DNA from 4 places in the Streptomyces taklimakanensis genome. Region 4 is predicted to be linked to each of the others. Evidence: riboswitches for the same ligand, from Rfam matches in the RefSeq annotation. Region 4 holds a riboswitch; each other region holds the start of a gene.
The links. Region 4 has a riboswitch for cobalamin ahead of F0L17_RS06745 (prenyltransferase/squalene oxidase repeat-containing protein). Riboswitches for the same ligand answer to the same signal wherever they lie in the genome.

Region 1 (5,316 bases), 3.6 Mb from region 4:
CGCAGCAGGCTGGACTTGCCGCTGCCGTTCGGGCCGATCAGGCCGATCGTCTCGCCGGGAGCGGCGGTCAGCGACACCTCCCGCACCAGCCGGCGGGCCCCGGCCGCGACCGTGAGGTTCTCGACACCGAGTTCGGCCGCGCTCATCGATCCCTCCGGTCGGCGCCCCGCCGGGCGTCCCGGCGCATCAGCCACAGGAAGAACGGGCCGCCGCACAGGGCCGTCAACACTCCGACGGGGATCTCCTGTGGAGCGGCGACGGTGCGGGCCGCGATGTCGGCCCAGACCAGGAACACCGCCCCCGCCAGGGCCGCGGCCGGCAGGACGCGGCGGTGGTCCCCACCGGTGAACAGCCGCACGACGTGCGGCAGCATCAGGCCGACGAAGCCGATGGGCCCGGCCGCCGCGACCAGGACGCCGGTGACCAGGGACAGCAGGACGAACATCCGGGCGCGGAAGCGCGCCACGTCCAACCCCATGGTGGTGGCCGCCTCCTCGCCCGCCAGCAGCAGGTTCAGCGGCCGGGCCCGCGTCAGCAGCAGCGCGACGGCCGCCGGCAGCACGGTCGCGGGCAGCCACAGGGTGCTCCAACGCACCCCGCCGAGGCCGCCGAGCGTCCAGGAGAGGACCTCCCTGGCCTGGTTGCCCCGCTCGGCGGTCAACAGCACCAGGTGGGTGACGGCGGTCAGCACGGCGGCGACGGCGACACCGGAGAGCACCAGCCGCGTCGAGGTGATGCGTCCCCCCGCACGCGCGGTCGCGTACACCAGCAGCAGCGTCACCAGGGCCCCGACGAACGCCGACACCGGCAGCGACAGCGCGCCGAAGACGCCGACGCCGGAGACGATGACCAGCACGGCTCCCAGCGAGGCGCCCGAGGAGACGCCCAGCAGGTACGGGTCCGCCAGCGGGTTGCGCACCAGGGCCTGCATGACCGTGCCGACCACCGCCAACCCGGCACCGGTCACGGCGCCCAACAGGACGCGGGGGGCCCGCACCTCCAGCACGATCGTCTCGCGCGCCCGGGGCCAGTCCGCCTCCACCCAACCGGCGCCCAGGTGGTGCGCGAGGACGCTCCAGACCTGGCCGGGCGGGACGCGCACCGAGCCGATGGCCAGCCCGGCCGTCAGCGAGACCGACAGGAGCACGCCGAGGAGCACCAGGAGCAGCGGGTAGGGCGGGGAGCCGGGGCGCCTCCGCCGGGCCGGTCGGCCACGGGGGTGTCCGGCGCCGCCGGGTGGGCCGTCACCGGAACCGCTCGGGGTGCAGGGCGCGGGCCAGGTCCGCCACGGCGTGCGGGGGACGCACGCCGACCAGGGTGGCGGTCAGCGGCAGCACGACGAACCGCTCGTTCCTGATGGCGGGCACATCGGCGAGGGCGGGCTGGGAGAGCAGGAACTCCTTCTTCCGCTCGACGCTGCCCGCACCGCGGTAGTGGTGGATCACGATGACCTCGGGCCTGCGCTCGACGACCTGTTCCCAGGAGACGTCGCCGAAGACCTCGTCCAGGTCGTCGAACACGTTGCGTCCGCCGGCCAACCGGATGATCTCGGTGCCCAGGCCCCTTCCCCCCGCGGTGTAGGCGGACCCGTCACCGCTGTCGTAGACGAACACCGGCACGGTGGGGGCGCCCTCGACGGCCTCGGTGGTCTCGGCGACCCGCCTTCGGAGGTCGGCCACCAGGTCCCCGGCGCGCTCCCGCACGCCGAAGATCCTCCCGAGGGTGCGGATCTCCTCGTAGGCGTCGTCCATGGTCACCTCGCCCTCGCCGCAGTACTCGCGGTTGAGGTGGGTGTCGATGCCCGCGTCGGCGAACGCCTCGCGGGAACGGCCCTCGTTCTCGGCGAAGGCGGCGCCGTAGCCGCCGTAGACGAAGTCCGGCTCGGCCGCCAGGACCGTCTCGAAGGAGGGTTCCCTCTCGGCCAGTCGCGGGATGCTCTCGAAGTCCTTCCGCAGGGCGGGCAGCACCGCGGAGTCGGGGAAGGCGGTGCCGACCATGACGTACCTCAGCCCGAGGGAGAGCATCAGCTCCGCCGGGTGTTGGTGGATGGTGACGACCCGGGACGGCGGTTCCTCGTACGTCGTACGGACGCCGCAGTTGTCGACGGTGACGGGGAAACCCCCCGCGGACGCGGGCTCGGACGCGGTCCGGTCGTCGGAACCCGCGTCGGCACCGCAGCCGGTCACCAGGACGGCGACCAGTGCGAGGGCCGGACCGCGCGCGGTTCTCCGGCGCGCGCGGCCGCGGGGGAGGGGCGGCAGAGGGAACGTTCCGTCGTACACGTGGTGCCTCCTACGGAGTCCTCGCTCCTCGGACGGGCCCGCGACAGGACAGTGTCCTGACTCCCGGATCGACGCTCCCCCGGCCTTCCCGCTCGCGCGGTGGCTCCTCGAAGGCGTGTGCTCCCCGGTCACAGTGGCGGGACCGTGCCGGACTCACACCGGCTTCCTGGCACCCGTCGCGGCGATGACCCGCTGATGGTACGTACTTGCGAACGATTCGCAAAAGAGCGTGCGGTGGGCGCCGCGCGCCCCCGGCGCCCACCGCTCTCACCCCTTGCGGACGGCCCGCAGCACCAGCCGCTCCGCCTCCTGGTCGTAGGGACGGCCGTCGAAGCCGCCGAAGACCTCCACCTCCCCGAAACCGGCCTCCTCGGCCATCTCGCGCAGCTCGACCGCGCTGTAGACGAACCACACCAGGCCGGCGCGGTCGACGCGGTCCCCGCGCACCAGGACCCAGTCGCTGCGCAACCGGGCCCAGTCGTCCAGCACGGTGTCGGTCTGCACCAGCAGGTCCTCGCCGCGCCGGACGACCTTCGGGGGCGTCACCCTGCGGGCCAGGATCTCCTTGCCGGCCACGTCCAGCACCAGCCTGCCCCCGGGCACCAGACAGTCGTGCATGTTGCGCAGCACCCGGGCGTTGTCGTCCGGATCCTCGAAGTAACCGAAGGAGGTGAACATGTTGAGCACCACGTCGTACGCGCCCGCCTCGACGTGGTGCAGGGCGTCGGCCCGTACGAACCGGGCCTCCACCCCGGCCGCCTCGCAGGATTTTCGCGCCTTCTCCAGCATGGCCGGGCTGCGGTCCACGCCGGTGACCTCCAGGCCGCGGCGGGCGAGGGGGACGGTGAACACGCCGGGCCCGCAACACAGGTCGAGCGTGCGGGACCCGGGCGGGAAGGAGAGCAGGGGAGAGGTGGCGAGGAGTTCCTCGGCCTGGGCGAAACGCTGCTCGGGGAAGAGGAAGTCGTAGAAACCGGTCCAGAAGTCGTCGTCCTCGAACCCGTCCGTCCGTGTCATCGGGACTCGTCCTTTCCGTGGTGCGGTTCGGGGTCCCGCCACCCGGCGGGGCGGGGCGAGCGTGCCGGTACGGCCGGCCTCCTCATCCGTCCCGCGCCTCCTCGGTGAGGACGCGCAGGGCGTTGGCGGCGGCCACGGCGCGGTGGGTGGCCAACTCCGCGGTCTCGGCCTCCGCGTGGACGATGCCCGCGTAGCCGCGGCTGTCCGTCAGGTGCTCGATGCGGTCGCCGACGCGTTTGGTCGGGTACCAGGTGGGGGAGCCGGGCATGTCCGCCAGCCTCTCCAGCCCCTGGACACCGGTGAACACCCCGGGCCGTTCGGGGTAGCCCAGGACGAAGGCGACCGCCGGTCCGCCGGGCGGCTCCGCGTCGATCAGGCGGGGACGGCGGCCGAGCGCGGTCTCCACCATCGCCTCGTAGACGTTGCAGCCCAGGGAGCGGCACATGCCCTCGGCGACCAGGGCCCCACCGATGCGAGGGTTGATCTCGACGATCTCCGGGCCCGCGAGGGTGAGGGCGAACTCCACGTGGGCGAAGCGGTCGGTGTACCCCACGGCCGCGAGGACCTCGTCCAGCCACCGCTCCAGCGAGGCGCGCTGTTCCTCGGGGAAGGCGACGGGGAAGGCGGTGACCTCCTCGCGGAAGTACGGCTCGCGCGACATCAGCCTGCTGGAGACGCCCAGCAGCCGGGTGTGCCCCCGCCAGGTGAGCGTCTCGGCGCTGTAGACCGGCCCGGAGAAGTACGGTTCGGCGAACAGGCGCCCGAACAGGGTGCGTTCGGCGGCCTCGCGCAGCGCCGTCTCCAGCTCCCGCTCGTCGCGGACCAGCCACACGTTCCGGCTGCCGGTGCCCGCGGTGTCCTTGAGGACGGCGGGGAGGCCGATCTCCTTGCGCAGCAGCGCCGGCAGCTCGTCGTCCGCGCGGCCCGGGTCCACCTCCGTCGCCCGGGACCGGGTCAGACCGGCCGCGTACAGCAGGTCGCGGACCTTCGCCTTGTCCCGCGTCAGCCGCAGGACGGCCGGGTCCGGGCCGGGCAGGTCGAAGCGGGCCGTCAACTCGGCGCCGATCAGGGCCCAGGTGTCGGTGGAGCTGATGAGACCGCGCAGTCGGGGGGTGCGGGACAGCTCGGCCGCCACGGCCTCGGTGTCGAAGGTGTCGATCTCGACCACGTCCAGGGCGTCGTCGGACAGCCGGCCCAACTCGTGGGCGTACCAGCCGGGGTCACGGGTCAGCAACCGCAGCCGCTCCCCGAGGGATCCGGCGGCGCGCACCAGGTTCCCCAGGCCGAAGGTGAGGGATTCCAGGCAGACCACCGTCACGGCGTCGGCTCCTTCCGGTCGTTGGGCCGCGCCGGCCAGGGGGCGCGGTTCCAGGCCATCGTGGACCAGGGCATGGACAGTTCCGCCGGCGAGGCGATCTCCACCGGCTTCAGCGCGGCCGGGTCCGGCGCCTCGCGGTGGCGGGCGAAGACCCGCTCGACGTAGCGGTGACCGGTGTCGGCGCCGATCACCAGGTGGAGCCGGTCGGGAAACCGGCGGGCCTCCCAGGAGGCGGCCAGGTGGGCCGCGCCCGTGGACAGTCCGGCGAACACGGCGTGTTCGCGCAGCAGCGCGACGGCCCCCGCCATCGCGTGGGTGAAGTCCATCCAGTGGACGGTGTCGTACAGGTGGTGGCGGACGTTGTCGAAGGGGATGGAGGAGCCGATGCCGGCGATGATCGCCTCGGGGTCGTGATGGCGCTCGCTGCCGAAGGTCACGCTGCCGAAGGGCTGCAGGCCCACCAGCCGGACCGAGGGGTCGTGGTGCCGGAGCCGTTCCACCAACCCCCCGGTGGACGCGCCCGAGCCGACGCCGCCGACCACCGTCAGGGGCCGGCCGGGGAACTCCGCGGCCACCTCGGCGGCGACGAGGTCGGCCACCTCGCGGTAGCCGAGGTAGTGGACGTCGTCGTGGTACTGGCGCATCCAGTGGACGTCGGGCCGTTCGCGCAGGATCCGCCGTACGCGCCGCACCCGTAAC
Region 2 (5,316 bases), 3.6 Mb from region 4:
GCGCCCGGGTGTCGAGGAAGGCGGCGAGCAGGGCGGTCAGCGACGGTCCGGCGAGTGTGGTGACGCGCACGGCCAGGGTCATGGCGGCGTTGGCCTGCCGTCTGCGGTCGACGTCGACGACCTCGGCGGTCAGGGCCTGGAAAGCGGGCCGGCAGGCGCCCTGTCCCGCGCCGGCCAGGGCGGCGGCCGTGGCCGCGGCCAGCGGTGAACGTCCCAACCCGGCGGCGAGCAGGGGGGACGAGGCCGCCGCGACCAGCCCCGCCCACAGGATGACGCGGCGGCGGGAGTGCCGGTCGGCCAGGACGCCGCCGACGGGCACGGCCACGAGGAACCCCACGGTGCGGGCGGCGAGGAGGAGGCCGAGGTCGGCGGCGGTGAGCGCCCGGTCGAGGACCGCCAGCCCCAGGACGAAGGGCAGGGCCCAGGTGGCCAGGCCGGACGCCGTGGCGCCCGACCACAGCCGCAGGAAGGCGACGTCGCGCAGGACGGACCGCCGGCGCGTCGGGGTGGGTCCAAAGGCGGCGGCCGGTGCGGGTGGGGTCGGCACGGTGTGGGCTCCTGTCGTTCGTGGCTCCGGTCGGCGGCTCGCACGGCACCGGGGAACCGTCGGGGGAGGCGCGTCCTCGGCGGTCCCGCCCGGCGGGGCGCGGCATCCGACGCCGTCGAGAGCCCACGCCCACGCCTGCTGCGCATCGACCGTTGTTGCGGTCGGCTTGCAGCAGGGGCGAGAGGATGCGTACCCGGCCCGGTCGACGACCACGCCGCCCCCGGGGGCGGCGTCACCGGACGTCAGCCGGGCGGCAACGTGCCCAGGAACCGGACGTGGGGACGGCCGTCGGGTCCCAGGGGCGCGACGGTGGCGCGCACGCGGTAGACGTCCGCGATGAGCTCCTCGGTGAGGACGTCCCCGGGCGTGCCGTGGGCCACCACGCGGCCTTGCCGCAGCACCAGGAGGTCGTCGCAGTACATCGCGGCCAGGTTCAGGTCGTGCAGGGCGACGACGGTGGTGACGGGCAGGGCGGTCACCAGGGTCAGCAGGTCGAGTTGGTGCTGGACGTCCAGATGGTTGGTCGGTTCGTCCAGCAGGAGTTCGCGGGGCTGCTGGGCGAGGGCACGGGCGATCTGAACGCGCTGGCGCTCACCGCCGGAGAGGGTGCGCCAGGCGCGTTCCGCCTGATCGGTCAGCCCGCACCGTTCCAGAGCGGTGCGGACGGCCCGCTCGTCGGCCGGCGAGGCCGGCGCCCAGGGACGTCGGTGCGGAACGCGGCCCAGGCGCACGACGTCGGCGACGGTCAACTCCACCTGGGTGTCGACCTGCTGCTCGACGACGGCCACGCGCCGGGCGATCGCCCGGCGGCTCAGCTCGCCGAGCGGACGTCCGTCGAGCGTGACCACCCCACAGGCGGGGGCGAGGACGCCGGCGAGCAGACGCAGCAGCGTGGACTTGCCCGAACCGTTCGGTCCCAGCACACCGGTCGTCCCCCTGGGGCGCAGGGCGAGGTCGACCCCGTCCAGGATCAGTCGCCCGCCGGCCGAGCGGGAGATCCGCTCGGCGCGGAGCGTCACGACGCCCCCCGCAGACCCCGGGTGCGGTACAGGACGAGGACGAACGCCGGGACGCCGACCAGCGAGGTCACCACCCCCACCGGCACCTCCTGCGGATCCAGGACGGTGCGGGCCAGGGTGTCGGCCCACACCAGGAACACCGCCCCGGCCAGCGCGCAGGCCGGCAGCAGCCGACCGTGGCCGGGGCCGGTCAGCGCTCGGGCGGCGTGCGGCAGCACCAGGCCGACGAAGCCGATGGCTCCGGCGCTGCTGACGAGCGCGCCGGTCAGCAGGGCGGTGGCGCACAGCAGCACCAGCCGGGTGCGGGCGACGGAGACCCCGAGCGAGGCCGCGGCGTCCTGCCCGAAGGCGAACGCGTCCAGGGCGCGGGCGTGCCCCAGGCACACCAGCAGGACCACCGCCAGAACGGACAGGCACAGCCACACGTCCGTCCAGCCCGCGCCGCCCAGCGAGCCGAGCAGCCAGAACAGCACCCCACGGGTGGTCTCCGCGTCGGCCGCCGTCATCACCACGAAGGAGGTGAGCGCCGAGAACAACTGCATCGCCGCGACACCGGAGAGCACCACCCGGTCCGTGCCGCCTCCCAGGGTGTGACTGAGCAGCAGCACCAGCGCGAAGGAGCAGACCGCGCCCGCGAACGCCCCGCCGGAGACCGACAACACGCCGCCCCCGGCGCCGAGCACGACCACCACCACGGCTCCGGTCGAGGCCCCCGAGGAGACGCCCAGGACGAAGGGGTCGGCGAGCGGGTTGCGCAGCAGCGACTGCATCACCGCCCCGCACACGGCCAGTCCGGCCCCGCACCCGGCCGCCAGCAGGGTGCGCGGCAGCCGCAGGTCCCACACGATCCCGTCCCGCAGCGGGGTCAGGTGCGAGGTCCCCCAGCCCAGGCGGGCCGCGATCGCCGACCACACGTCGCCGACGCCGATGGCCGCCGGACCGATGGTGACGGTCACGGCGACGGAGGCGCACAGCGCGGCGAGCCCGACCGCCCACACCAGGACGCCGCGTCCGGTCCGTCCGATCGGAGGTATGCCGCCGGTCACTCGGCGAGCCCGTACGCGCGCAGCGCCGCGGCCACCTTCTCCACGCCCTCGACGGTGCGCACGGTCGGGTTCATGGCCTGGCCGCCGAGCAGGACGTACCGCTTGTTCCGGACGGCGTCCATGGTGCGGGTGACCGGGTGGGACTCCAGGAACTCGATCTTCTTCTCCGCGCTCTCGGCCGTCTGCGACCTGCGGGTGAGGTCGCCGATCACCAGGACGTCGGGGTCGCGGTCGGCGACGGTCTCCCAGTTGACCTGGGGCCACTCCTCGCGGCTGTCGTCGAAGACGTTCTCCGCGCCGAGCGCGCGGGTGATGACACCGGGGGCGCCGCAACAGCCCGCCATGTAGGGGGCTTCGGAGTTGGCGAACCAGTACAGGAGCGTCACGCCGGAGGCGTCGACGCCCGAGGTGGCCTCCTCGACGCGCGCCCTGAGGTCGGAGACGAGCCTCTCGCCGCGCTCCTCGACCCCGAACACCCGGGCCAGGTCGCGGATCTCGCCGTAGACCGTCTCCAGGGTCAGCGGGGCGGTGCGCACGCCGTCGCCGTCGCCGCTGTTGTCCTTGCCGGTGCAGTCGGCGGGGGAGAGGTAGGTGGGCACACCGAGGTCCTCGAACCGCTCGCGGGTGGCCACGCCCCCCTTGCCGAGCGTGGAGGCGAAGGAGGCGGCGACGAAGTCGGGCTCGGCGGCCAGCACTTTCTCGAAGGACGGGGTGTCGTCGGCGAGTCTGGGCACCGCCGCGCCCGCCGTCGCCAGCGCTTCGGGTAGCGGGTCGGTCCAGGTGGCGGTGCCGACCATCCGGTCGGCGAGACCGAGGGAGAGCAGGATCTCGGTGGTGCCCTGGTTCAACGAGACGGCTCGCCGCGGTGCGGCGGCGATCTCCACCGTCCGCCCGCAGTTGTCGAGCGTCACCGGGTGGCCGCTCTCCCCCCGCGGCGACGACGGAGGCGGCGAGGACACGCCCTGAGCGCAGCCGGCCAGGAGCGCGACTCCCGACAGGAGCAGGACGGAACGGCGGACGAGGCGCGCGATCGGCACGGAACTTCCCCAGGTGTCGGGGGCTCGTACGCGAAGCCCCGTCGGACAGTGCCCCTCCACCGCGGGACGTACCGGGCGGAGGCCGCCAGCAGGTCTTCGGACTCGGGATCACCCGGACGAGGCGCCTTCCCGGACCGCGACAGCCGTCCAGTGGCCGATGCCCCACCCGTCACCCTCACCGCTGCGCGTCAGCTCCGGATTCGCACCGGATTCCCTGACCCACGCACGTGGGTTCGACTGGCCTCGGCAAATTACCACAGGGAGCGGAGACGCCCGGACGCGCGCCGACCGCGCCGATCCGTCCGAGCGCGGGCGCACCGACGGCGCGGGCGCCGGAAGCGGTGTGGCGCGGCGGCTCGGGGCCGCCGCGCCACGGGTGCGGTGCTTCAGGGGGCGGGGGTCAGCCCGCGCTACAGGAGACCGTCGGCCAGGTCCAGTTGCCGTTGTGTCTGATGGTGACGCCCCAGTTGTTGCCGTTGCCGTTGGGCCTGGCGGTCAGTACCTGGCTGCTGGGCCAGTTGGCGCTGATGTTCCAGGTGGCGATGATCTCGGCGGGGGACGGGACGTTCATCGTCACGGTCCAGTTGCTGGAGCCGGACACCGAGACGTTGAGGTTGTACCGGTCGTCCCACCTGTCTCCCGCGGACAGGGTCGCGGTGCAGCCGCCACCGCCACCGCCACCACCGCCGCCACCGCCGCCACCACCGCCGGTGCCGCCCACGGTGATGTTGGAGCTGCCGCTGCTCTGGTAGCCCTCGGTCGCCATGATCATGTAGTCGTGGCTGCCCAGGTTCATCCCGTGACGGGCCCACGCGTCGAAGTGGTTGCCGGTGGTGATGGTTCCGCCCGTCCGCTTCGACTGCCGGACGCTCCAGAACTGCTTGAAGGTCTTGGTGCCCTCGATGGAAGGAGCGTTGTACCGCGTCGTCTCGTAGATGTCGTAGGTGCCGCCGTCGCTGGTGACCGTGCCCTTGTACGTCCCCGTGGGCCGGTAGGTGCCCCAGTTGTCGACGATGTAGTACTCCACGAGCGGGTTCCTCGACCACCCGTAGAGGGTCAGGTACGCGTTGCCGGACGGGTTGAAGCTGCCCGAGTAGGTCACGGTCCGGCGTCCGCCGGTGCTCCAGCCCTTGCCGATGACGAAGTTGCCGGTGTTGCGCCAGGAGGTGCTGTAGTTGCCGCCGGATCCCATGGTCGCGGAGACCGTCCCGGGGGCGTCGGTCCAGAACGAGTAGAAGTAGCCGTTGTGGGTGCCGGTCTGGTTCGAGGTGATGGTCTGGGCGTGGGCGGCTCCGGGCGGGAGCGCCGCGGTCGCGATCAACGCGGCGCAGGCACTGCCGATGAGCAGCCTGAGGCGACCGAATCCGCGCCTCTTGGGCAGCAGCCTGGTGAGGCCGAGTCCGCGTCTCTTCCGGCGGGGTGGAGCGTCGTTCACGTGCGTGCCTCCTCTTCCTGAGGGCCGGCGTGATGCCAGGCAGCGCGTACGGCGCGGCGGGGTGCTCGGCGGCCGGTGTGGGGACGGCCACCGCGTGCCGGCGTCGTACGACGACGGTGGGGCTCAACCGGTCGTCGTTCGGTCGACGACCGAAGGAGCGGGTCGCGGGGGCGACCCGGGTCGACAGCGGTGGGGCCTGTCGACGCCGACAGTGTTGAATCGCTCCGTTGGG
Region 3 (5,316 bases), 450 kb from region 4:
GGCCACGTACAGCGAGCCGGGCGGCTCCCCCCAGTGCTCGCGCATGGCGTCGCGCAGCTCGGGGTCGAGCGTCGCGAACCACGCCCGGTAGTCCTCCAGCGGCACCCGGGCCGGGGCGGCGGCGAGCTGCTCCTCCGTCAGCCACTCCACGTCGTGGCCGCCGGCGGCGATCAGGCGGTGGATCAGCTCGTCGCCGGTATCGGGCAGTTCGCCGGTCTCGTAGCCGGCGGCCTTCAGCGCCCGCAGCAGCTCCACCGCCGAGGCGGGGGTGTCCAGACCGACCGCGTTGCCCACCCGCGAGTGCTTGGTGGGGTAGGCGGTGAAGACCAGGGCGAGCCGCTTGTCGGCGTTCGGCTTGCGCCGCAGGGCGGCGTGCCGCACCGCGATCCCGGCCACGCGCCGGGCCCGCTCGGGGTCGGCGACGTAGACCGGCACGCCCTCGGGACCCTCCTCCTTGAAGGAGAACGGCACGGTGATCAGCCGCCCGTCGAACTCCGGGATCGCCACCTGCATCGCGGCGTCCATCGGCGACAGGGCCGCGTCCGACGCCTCCCAGGCGGCGCGGGAGCCGGTCAGACACAGTCCCTGGATCACGGGCACGTCCAGCGCGGCCAGGGCGCCGACGTCCCAGGCCTCGTCGTCGCCGCCGGCGCTCGCGTCCGCAGCGCGGGTGCCACCGGCGGCCAGGACGGTCGCGACCAGTGCGTCGGCCCGGCCCAACAGCTCGTACAGGCCGGGGTCGGCGCCGCGCAGCGAACCGCAGTGGACGGGGAGCGCGTTGGCGCCCCGCTCCTCGATCGCGTCGCACAGGGTGTCGACGAAGGCGGTGTTCCCGGACAGTTCGTGGGCCCGGTAGAACAGCACGCCCACCGTCGGCCGGGACGGATCGTGTCTCCGGTCGCCGTGGACGCCGTACTCGGGCATCGGCCGCGGCTCGGAGAAGCCGTGGCCGGTCAGCAGCACGGTGTCGGAGAGGAAGCGGACCAACTCCGCCAGGTTGTCCGGCCCGCCCGCCACCAGGTACTTCAGCGCCTCGGCCACCACGCCCGCCGGCACGGTGGACATCGCCATCAGCTCGGCGTCCGGGACGGACTCGCCTCCCAGCAGCACGGTCGGGACACCGGAGGCCCGCAACGCCTCCAGTCCCTCCTCCCAGGCGCGCCGGCCACCCAGCAGACGCACGACGGCGATGTCCGCGCCCTCGACGAGCGTCGGCAACTCCTCGGTGACGTCGACGCGGGTGGGGTTGGCGATGCGGTACGGGGCGCCGGAGGCGCGGGCCGCCAGCAAATCGGTGTCGGCGGTGGACAGCAGCAGTACCGTGCTCATCGAACCCCCATCGGTGCGTAGGCCCTTCGTCGTGGTCGTTCGGTCCGTCTCGTTCGCTCCGCCTGCGGCGGTCGTATCGTTCGCTCCGCTCACGGCGGTCGTATCGTTCGCTCCGCTCACGGCGACCCCGGTGGTACGAACGGCAGGCCCTCCGGCGCGCCGTTCTCGATCAGCCGCAGCAGCGCCGCGGTGTCGGCGTGTTCCTCCACCAGATCGCCCAACCGGTCGAGCTGCTCCTCGCGCAGCGCGGCGAACGACGTGTCGGGAGCCGGGACGAACGCCCGCCCGGCGTCGGCGGCCACCCGCCGCAGGAAGGCGCGCCGGAAGCCGTCGCTCTCCAGCGACCCGTGCCAGTGCGTGCCCCACACCGAGCCGCTGCGGCAACCGTCCAGGAACGGCTCGTCCCCACCCGTCACCTCGGCCACGCCGTGGTGGATCTCGTAGCCCTCCACGCGCTCGCCCAGGGCCTCGCCGACGGGCCGGGCCAGAGTCTTCTCCGGGGCGAACCGCACCCGCAGCGGCAGCAGGCCCGTCCCCCGGACCGTCCCGGCCCGGGACTCCACCTCGTCCTCGATCCACTCGCCCAGCATCTGGAAGCCGCCGCAGATCCCCAGGACCGGGCGCCCCTCGGCGGCCCGCCGGGCCAGCGCGTCGGCCAGCCCGCGCTCCCGCAACCAGGCCAGGGCCTTGACGGTGCCCCGGGTGCCGGGAACCACCACCAGGTCGGCGTCGGCCAGTTCCTCGGGGCGGTCGGTGAAGCGCACCACCACGCCCGGCTCGGCCGCCAGCGCGTCCACGTCCGTGAAGTTCGACATCAACGGAACGGGCACCACCGCCACCCGCAGCACGTCCCGGCCGTGCGGCGGTGCCACGGACGACTCGCGCACCGTGCCGCGCAGCGACAGTCGCAGGCCGTCCTCCTCGTCGATGCCCAGCCCGTGCGCGTACGGAAGGACGCCCAGCACCGGTCGTCCGGTCAGGCCCCGCAGCATCTCCAGGCCCGGCCGGAGCAGGGCCACGTCGCCGCGGAACTTGTTGACGACGTAGCCCGCCACCAGCGCCTGGTCCTCGGCCGACAGCAGCGCGGTGGTACCGAAGAGCGAGGCGAAGACGCCGCCCCGGTCGATGTCGCCGACCACCACGACCGGCAGTCGGGCGGCGCGGGCCAGACCCATGTTGACGATGTCGGTGCGCCGCAGGTTGATCTCGGCCGGGCTGCCGGCGCCCTCGCAGATCACCGCGTCGTGGGTGCGCCGCAGCTCGGCCAGGCACTCGGTGACCGTGCCCAGCAGCCTCTCCTGCCGCCCCGCGTGGTACCCGCGGGCGCTCAGCTCGCCCACCGGTCTTCCCAGCAGCACCACCTGGCTGGTGCGGTCCCCGCCGGGCTTGAGCAGCACCGGGTTCATCAGCGCGCTCGGCTCCACCCCGGCCGCGGCGGCCTGCATGGCCTGGGCGCGGCCGATCTCGGCGCCGTCGCGGGTGACGAAGGAGTTCAGCGACATGTTCTGCGCCTTGAACGGCGCCACCTTCACGCCCGCGCGGGCCAGCCAACGGCAGATGCCGGCCGTGACCACGCTCTTGCCCGCGTCCGAGGTCGTCCCCGCCACCAGCAGGCCGCCGCCCGCCGGAACGCCCGCCGCGGCGCTCCGCGGGCCGCTCGTCACCGTGTCCGTCACCGTGCCCTCCCCGGGGCCTTCCGACGAGCCGCCCGGCGGGCGGCTCCCCTCTCCCGCAGCGCGCCGGCGCCGGCGCACAGCACCAGGGCCAACGCGCCCACCCGGCGCGACAGCCGCACCGCACGCTCGATGTCCGCCGCGCGCACCGGGCGGCCGGAGGCGTTGAGCACCGGACGGTGCTCGACCCGCCCCCCGTACGACAGCGGCCCGCCCAACCGCACGCCCAGCGCGCCCGCGAACGCGGCCTCCACCACACCCGCGTTGGGGCTGGGGTGGCGGTGGGCGTCCGCGCGCCAGGCGTCCACCGCGCCGCGCGGGTTCGGACCGGCGAGGACGGCCAGCAGCGCGGTCAGCCGGGAACCGGGCCGGCCCGCGACGTCGTCCAGCCGGGCCGAGGCCCAGCCGAAGCGCAGATGGCGCGGTGAACGGTGGCCCACCATCGCGTCCAGGGTGTTGACGGCGCGGAAGCCGACCAGTCCCGGCACGCCCGCGGCCGCCCCCCACACCAGCGCGCCCACCACGGCGTCGGAGGTGTTCTCGGCGACGGACTCCACCACCGCGCGGGCGATGCCGTCGGCGTCCAGCGCCCGCGGGTCCCGGCCGCACAGGTGCGGCAGTCGGGCGCGCGCGGCCTCCACGTCGCCCGACTCCAGCGCGGCGGCGATCGTCCGGGCCTCGCGCGCCAGGCCGCTGCCGCCGAGCACCGACCAGGTGGCGGCGGCCGTCACCGTGGTGCGGGCGGTGGGGGACCGGCGCGCGGCGCGCTCCAGCACCGCCGCGGCGGCCGTGGCGCCGCCCGCGCACACGGCGGTGTACAGGGCGCCCGCGCCGCGGTGGTCGCGCCACAGCAGGCGCTCGACCGCTGCGGCGGCACGTCCGAAGGCGGCGACGGGGTGCCCGCGGCGGGGGTCGCCGACGACCAGGTCGAGCAGGTGTCCCAGCAGCATCCCGTAGGCCCGGCCCGCGCCGGGGCCGGGTGGGGCGGGTTCCGTGGAACCGGTCGGGTCGGGAGAGGAGGTGACGGTGGCCGGGGAGACGACTGCCGCGTGGTGGGTGCGGTGGGCACGCATCGTGTCAGCGGGCCGTCACACCTCGTGGGGTTCCGTGTGCTGGGGAACGTGGGGGTGTGAACGCGGGCAGGCTGCCGTGCATGGCGGTGTCCTCACTCAGGGTCCTCGCCCTGGCTCGACGTGACCGGCGGCGAGAGTCTCCTGGCTCCCGGATCGGCGCTTCCCCCGGCCTTCCAACCCGATGTACGGGCCGTGACGCTGGGTGGGGGGCGCTCCCCGGTGACAGTGGCGGGACCGCGCCGGATTCGCACCGGCTTCCTCTCCTGCCGCCGTTGGGCAACGGGAAGTCCACCACGCCCACGGGGACGCGTCAACTCGGCGATGACCTGCGACGGCGCACTGTGCGGAAGCGCACACGGACGCGGTGTGCGCGGTGCGCGCCCGTCGGCGCGCGGTACGAGGCGCGCGCCCGGAACACCGAACGGGCGCCCGGCGTCGTCCGCCGGGCGCCCGTTCGGCGCTCTGCCCGTCCGGGGAGCCCCCTCGACGCCCCGACCCCGCCCGTGGGCGGCGGAAGGAGCGGAGGCGGGGCCCGGACTCAGGCCGCGATGATGTAGATGCCGTAGGCCACGGCCGCCGCGCACAGGGCGTAGCAGGCGTAGGAGCCGAGACGGGCCGGGGACGTGGTGCCGGCCGAGGCCCTGCGTCCGCCGGCGGAGCCGATGATGCCCAGGGTGAACACGCCCACCAGGCCGACCGTCATCACGAGGCTGACCCCGAAGACCTGGCCGAGAGCGGCCCAGTCGATGTCCATGGTGCTTCTTCCTTTGCGACTTACGACCCGTGCGGGATCCGCGTGGGTACGGGACGGGGGGATGTGGCGGGTCGGTGCCTCACGGGGCGGAGACGGTGGTCTTCCCGGCCCGGTCGTCCCGGTCGGTCGCCTCGGCGTCCCCCAGGGCGGCGGTGGTCGGCGGCGGCGCGACGGCCTGCAGGGCAGCGGTGACCACGCCCGGGTCCTCGGTCCCCTGCCGCTCGGTGGCGGTCGGCTCGACGTCGTTGACGTTGGTGTGGTCCACCGGCTCCCGACGGGAGGCGAACCAGATGGCGGCGACGGCGAGCACGGCCAGGATCGCGACCGTGGTGACGCCCCAGTCGCCCTGGGTGGCCAGCAGGGCGGACCCCGCGGCGACCAGACCGGCGGCCGGGAGGGTCAGGCCCCAGGCGGCGACCATGCGGCCCGCGGTGCTCCAGCGCACCGCGCCGCCCTTGCGACCCAGGCCGCATCCCATGATCGAGCC
Region 4 (5,316 bases):
CGGGCCGGGGTGCCCCGACCCGGCTCCGGTTCTATTCCGGTTCCGGTTCCGGCTCCGGCTCCGGACCGACGGAGGTCCGCGCCGTCACCTGCCGGCCTGGAGTGCCCCCCAGGTGCCGCCTCCGACGACGCCGTCCACGGCCAGGCCGCGGCTGCGCTGGTAGTCGCGGACGGCCGTCTCGGTGTCGGGCCCGAAGAGGCCGTCGATCTCGACGGTGCGGCCGTGCGCGGCGGTGAGAGCGCGTTGGAGCCGCCGCACGTCGGCTCCCGCATCGCCCCTCCGCAGCGTCGGCCTGGTGCCCGCCGACAGCAGGGCCGTCCAGGTGCGGGCCCCCACGACGCCGTCGACGCTCAGGCCGCGGCTGCGTTGGAACTCCCTGACGGCGCTCCCGGTGCGGGACCCGAAGATCCCGTCCACCTCGCCGGCCTCGAAGCCGGTCTGGTTCAGCAGGTGCTGGGCGGCCCCGACCTGCGCGCCGGTGGAGCCCTCCCGCAGGGTGCCGTAGGAGGCGTGGTCCAACTGGACGGGGGCGTCGGCGTCGCCGTCGCGGACCAACTGCATGTAGTAGGTCCAGTTCCAGTTGGGGCCGGGGTCGGTGTGGTCGTTGCCCGGCACCTCGTGGTGGCCGACGATGTGGGAGCGGTCCTTGGGGATGCCGTGGCGGTCGCACAGGTGGCGGGTGAGCGCGGCCGAGGAGCGGTACATCGCGTCGGTGAACCAGGCGGGGTTGTCGACGTAGCCCTCGTGCTCGATCCCGATGGAGTAGGCGTTGCCGGAGCGGGCGTGCCAGGCGGTGTCCCGGTCCCGGACCGTCTGTGTGACCTCGCCGTCGGAGGACCGGATCACGTAGTGGGCGCTGACGTCGGAGTCGGGGTTCCGGAACCAGCTGATCGATCCGGCGTAGGAGCCCTGGGTGACGTGGACGACCACGTGGGTGATCGACGAACTGCGGCCGGGGGTGTAGTTGCTCGAATGGGCCGCCACCCACCGCGCGGGCGGGTAGTCGGTGCTCAGGACGCCCACCTCGGAGGCGTCGGCGGACGCCACGGGCTCGCCCAGCGGAGCGACCCCCGCGTAGCGGCCGAGCTCGGGCTCGACGTCTCCGGCCGGCACGGTGACGCGCTCGCCGGCGGGGGTCAGCGCGCTGAAGCCCTCGGCGAGGAAGTCGTAGACGGTGTCGGCGTACAGCCGCGCCGCGCGGTCGTCCTCGGCGCCGCCGTAGCGGGCCACCACCGGGTACCAGGCGTCCGGGTCACGGCGTTCGGCGGCGTCCAGGCCCACCGCGTCGGCGTGGGCGCGCAGGACGGCGGCGCCGCCGAGGATGTTGGCGGCGGTGTCCCGCCTCAGCTCCGCCTCCGGTCGGCCGGTCAGTTCGGCGGCCTCGCCCAGGGTGTCCCGAGTGGCGTTGTCCACCAGGTGCATCACGCCGTAGCCGCCCGCGTGGCTGGGCTTTCCGTCGTGGTCGTCGAGATGGGTCTCCCCGTAGCCGACGGCGACGAGGAGGTCGCGGGGGACCTGGAACTCCTCGGCGGCCCGCTCGAACGCCCGATTCACCGGTGCGCGCGCCGCCCGCTCGGCGGGTTGGGCGCCGGCGGGTTGGGCGCCGACGAGCAGGGCGGCCGCGGTCAGACCGCCGACGACGGTCGGCAGCACCCGTCCGCGGGTGGGGGGACGCAGGGACATTCTTCCTCCCGGTCAGCATGTGCGTGGGGGGTGAGCACGCGCTGCTCGCTCACGCCGATGGACTGGGGAGTTCCTATCGGCAAGACATGAACACGTCAATAACGCCCCGACAACGGCGCCTCTCCCGCCCACCACCCGACGGGAACCGGACGCACGCGCCGGGAGACGCCGAACACGGACGCGCCACCATCACCGAGTCCACCCGCCGAGTCCGTCCGCCGATCCCGCCACCGCCCACGGGGACGCCCCCGATGCGACCGTCCCCGCACCGGGGGATTCCGACCCCCCGAAGAGGGTGGCGTCCCGAACTACGCGCGTCAACGAAATGCGCCGACGGCGACGGGAGTTCATTGGTCGCACCTCTGGAGGGGAAGCGGGGGACGGCGGCGGGAAGGGGCGCGCCGGCACCCGGGCCACGGTGTGATCCTCCTCCCGGCGGCGACGACGCTCCCCCCGCGGCCCGTTAGAGTGAGCCGGAGAACGTCTGTGTCCGAGTGGGGAAAGCCGGTGCGAATCCGGCGCTGACCCGCAACCGTGAGCGCGGCGGGCCCCGTCCGCCGGTGCGAGCCGGAGCACCCGCCCGGACGCGAAGGCTCCCGGTGCCGCCTCCCCGCCCCGCGTGGACGCGGCGCCGGCGCCGGCACCGTCGAGGAATGCGGAGCCGAGCCCGGTGTGCCCCGTGCGCGAGCGCGGCCGGCCGTCCGTGCCCGGCCGGCACCACCCTCGGGAACGCACGAGAAAGGCACCGCCATGTCCCTGCGTCGCACCGCCGCGGCCCTGACCGCGGCCACCGCGCTCTGCGCGGTCGCGGCCCCGTCCGCCGCCGCCGACGAGTCACCGCCCGCGCAGGCCCCGACGCAGACCCCGACGCAGCGGGAGCTGCCGTCCGCGTTGTACGGGCAGGGCGATCCGCAGTACGACGCCGTGTGGCGACAGTCCACGGCACTGCTGGCCCAGGACACGGTCGGGGTGGAGCCCGCGGAGAAGGCCGTGGAGTGGCTGGTCCGACAGCAGTGCGAGGACGGCTCCTTCGCCGCCTACCGCCCCGACCCCACCGAGCCGTGCACGACCGAGACGGCGGCCGACGTCAACGCCACCGCCCTCGCCGTCCAGGCGCTGGCCGCCCTCGGCGGGCACGACGAGCGGGTGGAGCGGGCCGTGGAGTGGCTGAAACTCGTTCAGAACGACGACGGCGGCTGGGGCTACGCCCCGGGCGAGGACAGCGACGCCAACTCCGTCTCCGTCGTGATCGGCGCCCTGGTGGCGGCCGGCGAGGACCCGGCCGAGGTCCGCGCGGCGGGGGACGGGAGGACCCCGTACGACTCCCTGCTGGGCTTCCGGCTGGGTTGCGACGCCGAGGCCGACGAGCGCGGCGCCTTCGCCCACCGACCGGACGAGGGCCGGCTGTACGCCAACGACGACGCCACGGCCGCCGCCGTCCCGGCCGCCCTCGGCGAGGACCTGCTCGTCGAGCCCGGCGGGAGCGACGGCGGCGCCCCGCGGGCCGCCCCCGCCTGCGAGGCCGGCGAGGCCGACGGGAAAACCCGGCAGCCGACCCCCGAGGAGGCCGCCCAGGGCGGTGCCGCGTACCTGGCGAAGAGGTTGGAGGAGGGCGGCGGCCACCTGAAGTCGGCCATGCCCGGCGCCGAGGAGCAGCCCGACTACGGCAACACCGCCGACGCCGTGATCGCCCTCGCGGCCGCCGGCCACCGCGAGGCGGCCCGCGACTCCCTGACCTGGCTGGAGAAGAACGCTCCGAAGTGGGAGGCGTTCGAGACCAGCCCGGCCGCCCTGGGCGGGCTGGTCCTGGCCGCCCGCGCCGCGGGCGGCGACCCGTTCGACTTCGGCGGCACCGACCTGGTGGAGCTGCTGAACGCCACCGGCCCGGCCCCGGCCGCCGTTCCCGACGGCGGCGGTGACGACGACGGGAACGGCGGCGAGAAGGACGGCGAGAACGACGGCGGGACGGACGGTGCCGGCGGCACCCCGCCGGTGTGGGCCCTGATCGGCCTGGGCCTGGCGGTCGGCGCGGGCATCGGTTTCCTGCTCAGCGCCCGGAAGAGGAACCGGTCGAAGTGAGCGTGCCGCACGCCCCGCGGTCCCCCGTCCGCGCCACGGTCCGCACCGCCCCGCGCGCCGCCCTCCGCACCGTCCTGCCGGCCCTCCTGGGAGCCGGCGTCCTCGCGGTGGCCGGCGCGGCGCCCGCGCACGCCCAGGGGTACCGCTACTGGTCCTTCTGGGAACGGAACGGCGACGCCTGGGCCTACGCCACCCAGGGTCCCGGCACGCTGCGCCCCGAGGACGGCGACGTGTTGGGCTTCCGGTTCGCGGTGAGCGAGGACTCCGCCGACGCCGCCGAGCCGCGCGGCGCGGCGTCCTTCGAGGCGATCTGCGGCGGCACCGATCCGGAACCGGGCTCCAAGCGGGTGGCGCTCAGCGTCGACTTCGGCGACCGAGCCGACGCGCCCTCCGGTGAGACCCCGCCGAAGGGCCGCACCGCCTGCGCGGTCGTCCCCGAGGACGGGACCGCCGCCGAGGCGCTGGCCGCCGAGCTGAAGCCGCTGCGGTACAACTCCGAGTCGCTGCTGTGCGCCATCGCCGGCTATCCGCGGACGGGCTGCGGCGAGCAGATCTCCGGCTCCGACCGGGAGACCGGCACCGACGCCACGGCCGGTCCCTCCGACGGCGCCTCCGAGGCCGACGGCGCCTCCGAGGCCACCGACGGCGGTCCGTCCGTCGGGCTGCTCGTGGGCGCCGCGGCCGTCGCCGCCCTGGGCGCCGCGGCCGTCCTGCGGGCCCGACGACGCCGGTCATGAGCCCACGCCCGACCGTCCCCACCCCCTCCGCCCTCGTCACCGCGCTGCGCGCCCCGCGGGCGACCCGGGCGGGCGCCCTGCACGCCGGCGCGTGGTGGCTGTGGGCGCTCGGATTGGCCACGGCCGCCTCGCGCACCACCAACCCGCTGCTGCTCGCCCTGCTCGTCGCCGTCACCGGGTACGTCGTCGCGGCCCGCCGCACCGACGCGCCCTGGGCACGCGGCTACGGCGTCTTCCTCAGGATCGCCCTGCTGGTGCTGGCCGTCCGGCTGGTGTTCGCGACGCTGCTGGGCTCCCCGATCCCCGGCACCGTGGTGCTGTTCACCCTCCCCGAGGTCCCGTTGCCCGAGTGGGCGCAGGGGGTGCGGCTGGGCGGCCGGGTCACGGCCGAGGGCCTGACCTTCGCCCTGTACGAGGGAATGAAACTGGCCACCATGCTGGTGTGCGTCGGCGCGGCCAACGCCCTGGCCAGTCCGGTGCGGTTGCTGAAGTCCCTGCCGGCCGCGCTGTACGAGGCGGGGGTGGCGGTGGTCGTGGCGATGACGTTCGCCCCGCACCTGGTCGCCGACGTGCGGCGGCTGCGCGCGGCCCGCCGGCTGCGTGGCCGCGACGACCGGGGGATCGGGGCGGTGCTGCGGATCGGGCTGCCCGTCCTGGAGGGCGCGCTGGAGCGGTCGGTGGCGCTGGCCGCCTCCATGGACGCCCGCGGCTACGGCCGCACCGCTCGGGTGCCGCCCGCCGTGCGCCGCACCACCGCCGCCCTCACCCTGGGTGGGCTGCTGGGCGTGTGCGTGGGCACCTACGGGCTGATGGCCGC

Region 1: linked by a shared signal. The riboswitch ahead of F0L17_RS22670 (ABC transporter substrate-binding protein) and the one ahead of F0L17_RS06745 (prenyltransferase/squalene oxidase repeat-containing protein) in region 4 are both predicted to bind cobalamin.
Region 2: linked by a shared signal. The riboswitch ahead of F0L17_RS22710 (ABC transporter substrate-binding protein) and the one ahead of F0L17_RS06745 (prenyltransferase/squalene oxidase repeat-containing protein) in region 4 are both predicted to bind cobalamin.
Region 3: linked by a shared signal. The riboswitch ahead of F0L17_RS04830 (cobalamin biosynthesis protein) and the one ahead of F0L17_RS06745 (prenyltransferase/squalene oxidase repeat-containing protein) in region 4 are both predicted to bind cobalamin.

What each region holds. Positions count from the first base shown of each region.
Region 1 covers NZ_WIXO01000001.1:5,151,314-5,156,629, forward strand. Annotated here, with positions in the region: gene F0L17_RS22660 (ABC transporter ATP-binding protein) at 1-146, opposite strand, end outside; gene F0L17_RS22665 (FecCD family ABC transporter permease) at 143-1,159, opposite strand; gene F0L17_RS22670 (ABC transporter substrate-binding protein) at 1,245-2,282, opposite strand; cobalamin riboswitch at 2,312-2,490, opposite strand; gene F0L17_RS22675 (class I SAM-dependent methyltransferase) at 2,550-3,299, opposite strand; gene F0L17_RS22680 (ATP-grasp domain-containing protein) at 3,382-4,617, opposite strand; gene F0L17_RS22685 (pyridoxal-phosphate dependent enzyme) at 4,614-5,316, opposite strand, start outside.
Region 2 covers NZ_WIXO01000001.1:5,158,849-5,164,164, forward strand. Annotated here, with positions in the region: gene F0L17_RS22695 (MFS transporter) at 1-547, opposite strand, end outside; gene F0L17_RS22700 (ATP-binding cassette domain-containing protein) at 790-1,566, opposite strand; gene F0L17_RS22705 (FecCD family ABC transporter permease) at 1,563-2,612, opposite strand; gene F0L17_RS22710 (ABC transporter substrate-binding protein) at 2,609-3,649, opposite strand; cobalamin riboswitch at 3,720-3,906, opposite strand; gene F0L17_RS22715 (glycoside hydrolase family 11 protein) at 4,050-5,033, opposite strand.
Region 3 covers NZ_WIXO01000001.1:1,076,617-1,081,932, reverse strand. Annotated here, with positions in the region: gene cobN (cobaltochelatase subunit CobN) at 1-1,329, opposite strand, end outside; gene F0L17_RS04835 (cobyric acid synthase) at 1,446-3,005, opposite strand; gene F0L17_RS04830 (cobalamin biosynthesis protein) at 3,002-3,952, opposite strand; cobalamin riboswitch at 4,211-4,335, opposite strand; gene F0L17_RS04825 (hypothetical protein) at 4,614-4,829, opposite strand; gene F0L17_RS04820 (inorganic phosphate transporter) at 4,909-5,316, opposite strand, start outside.
Region 4 covers NZ_WIXO01000001.1:1,525,752-1,531,067, forward strand. Annotated here, with positions in the region: gene F0L17_RS06740 (peptidoglycan-binding protein) at 85-1,683, opposite strand; cobalamin riboswitch at 2,159-2,281, shown strand; gene F0L17_RS06745 (prenyltransferase/squalene oxidase repeat-containing protein) at 2,434-3,762, shown strand; gene F0L17_RS06750 (SCO2322 family protein) at 3,765-4,499, shown strand; gene F0L17_RS06755 (CbiQ family ECF transporter T component) at 4,496-5,316, shown strand, end outside.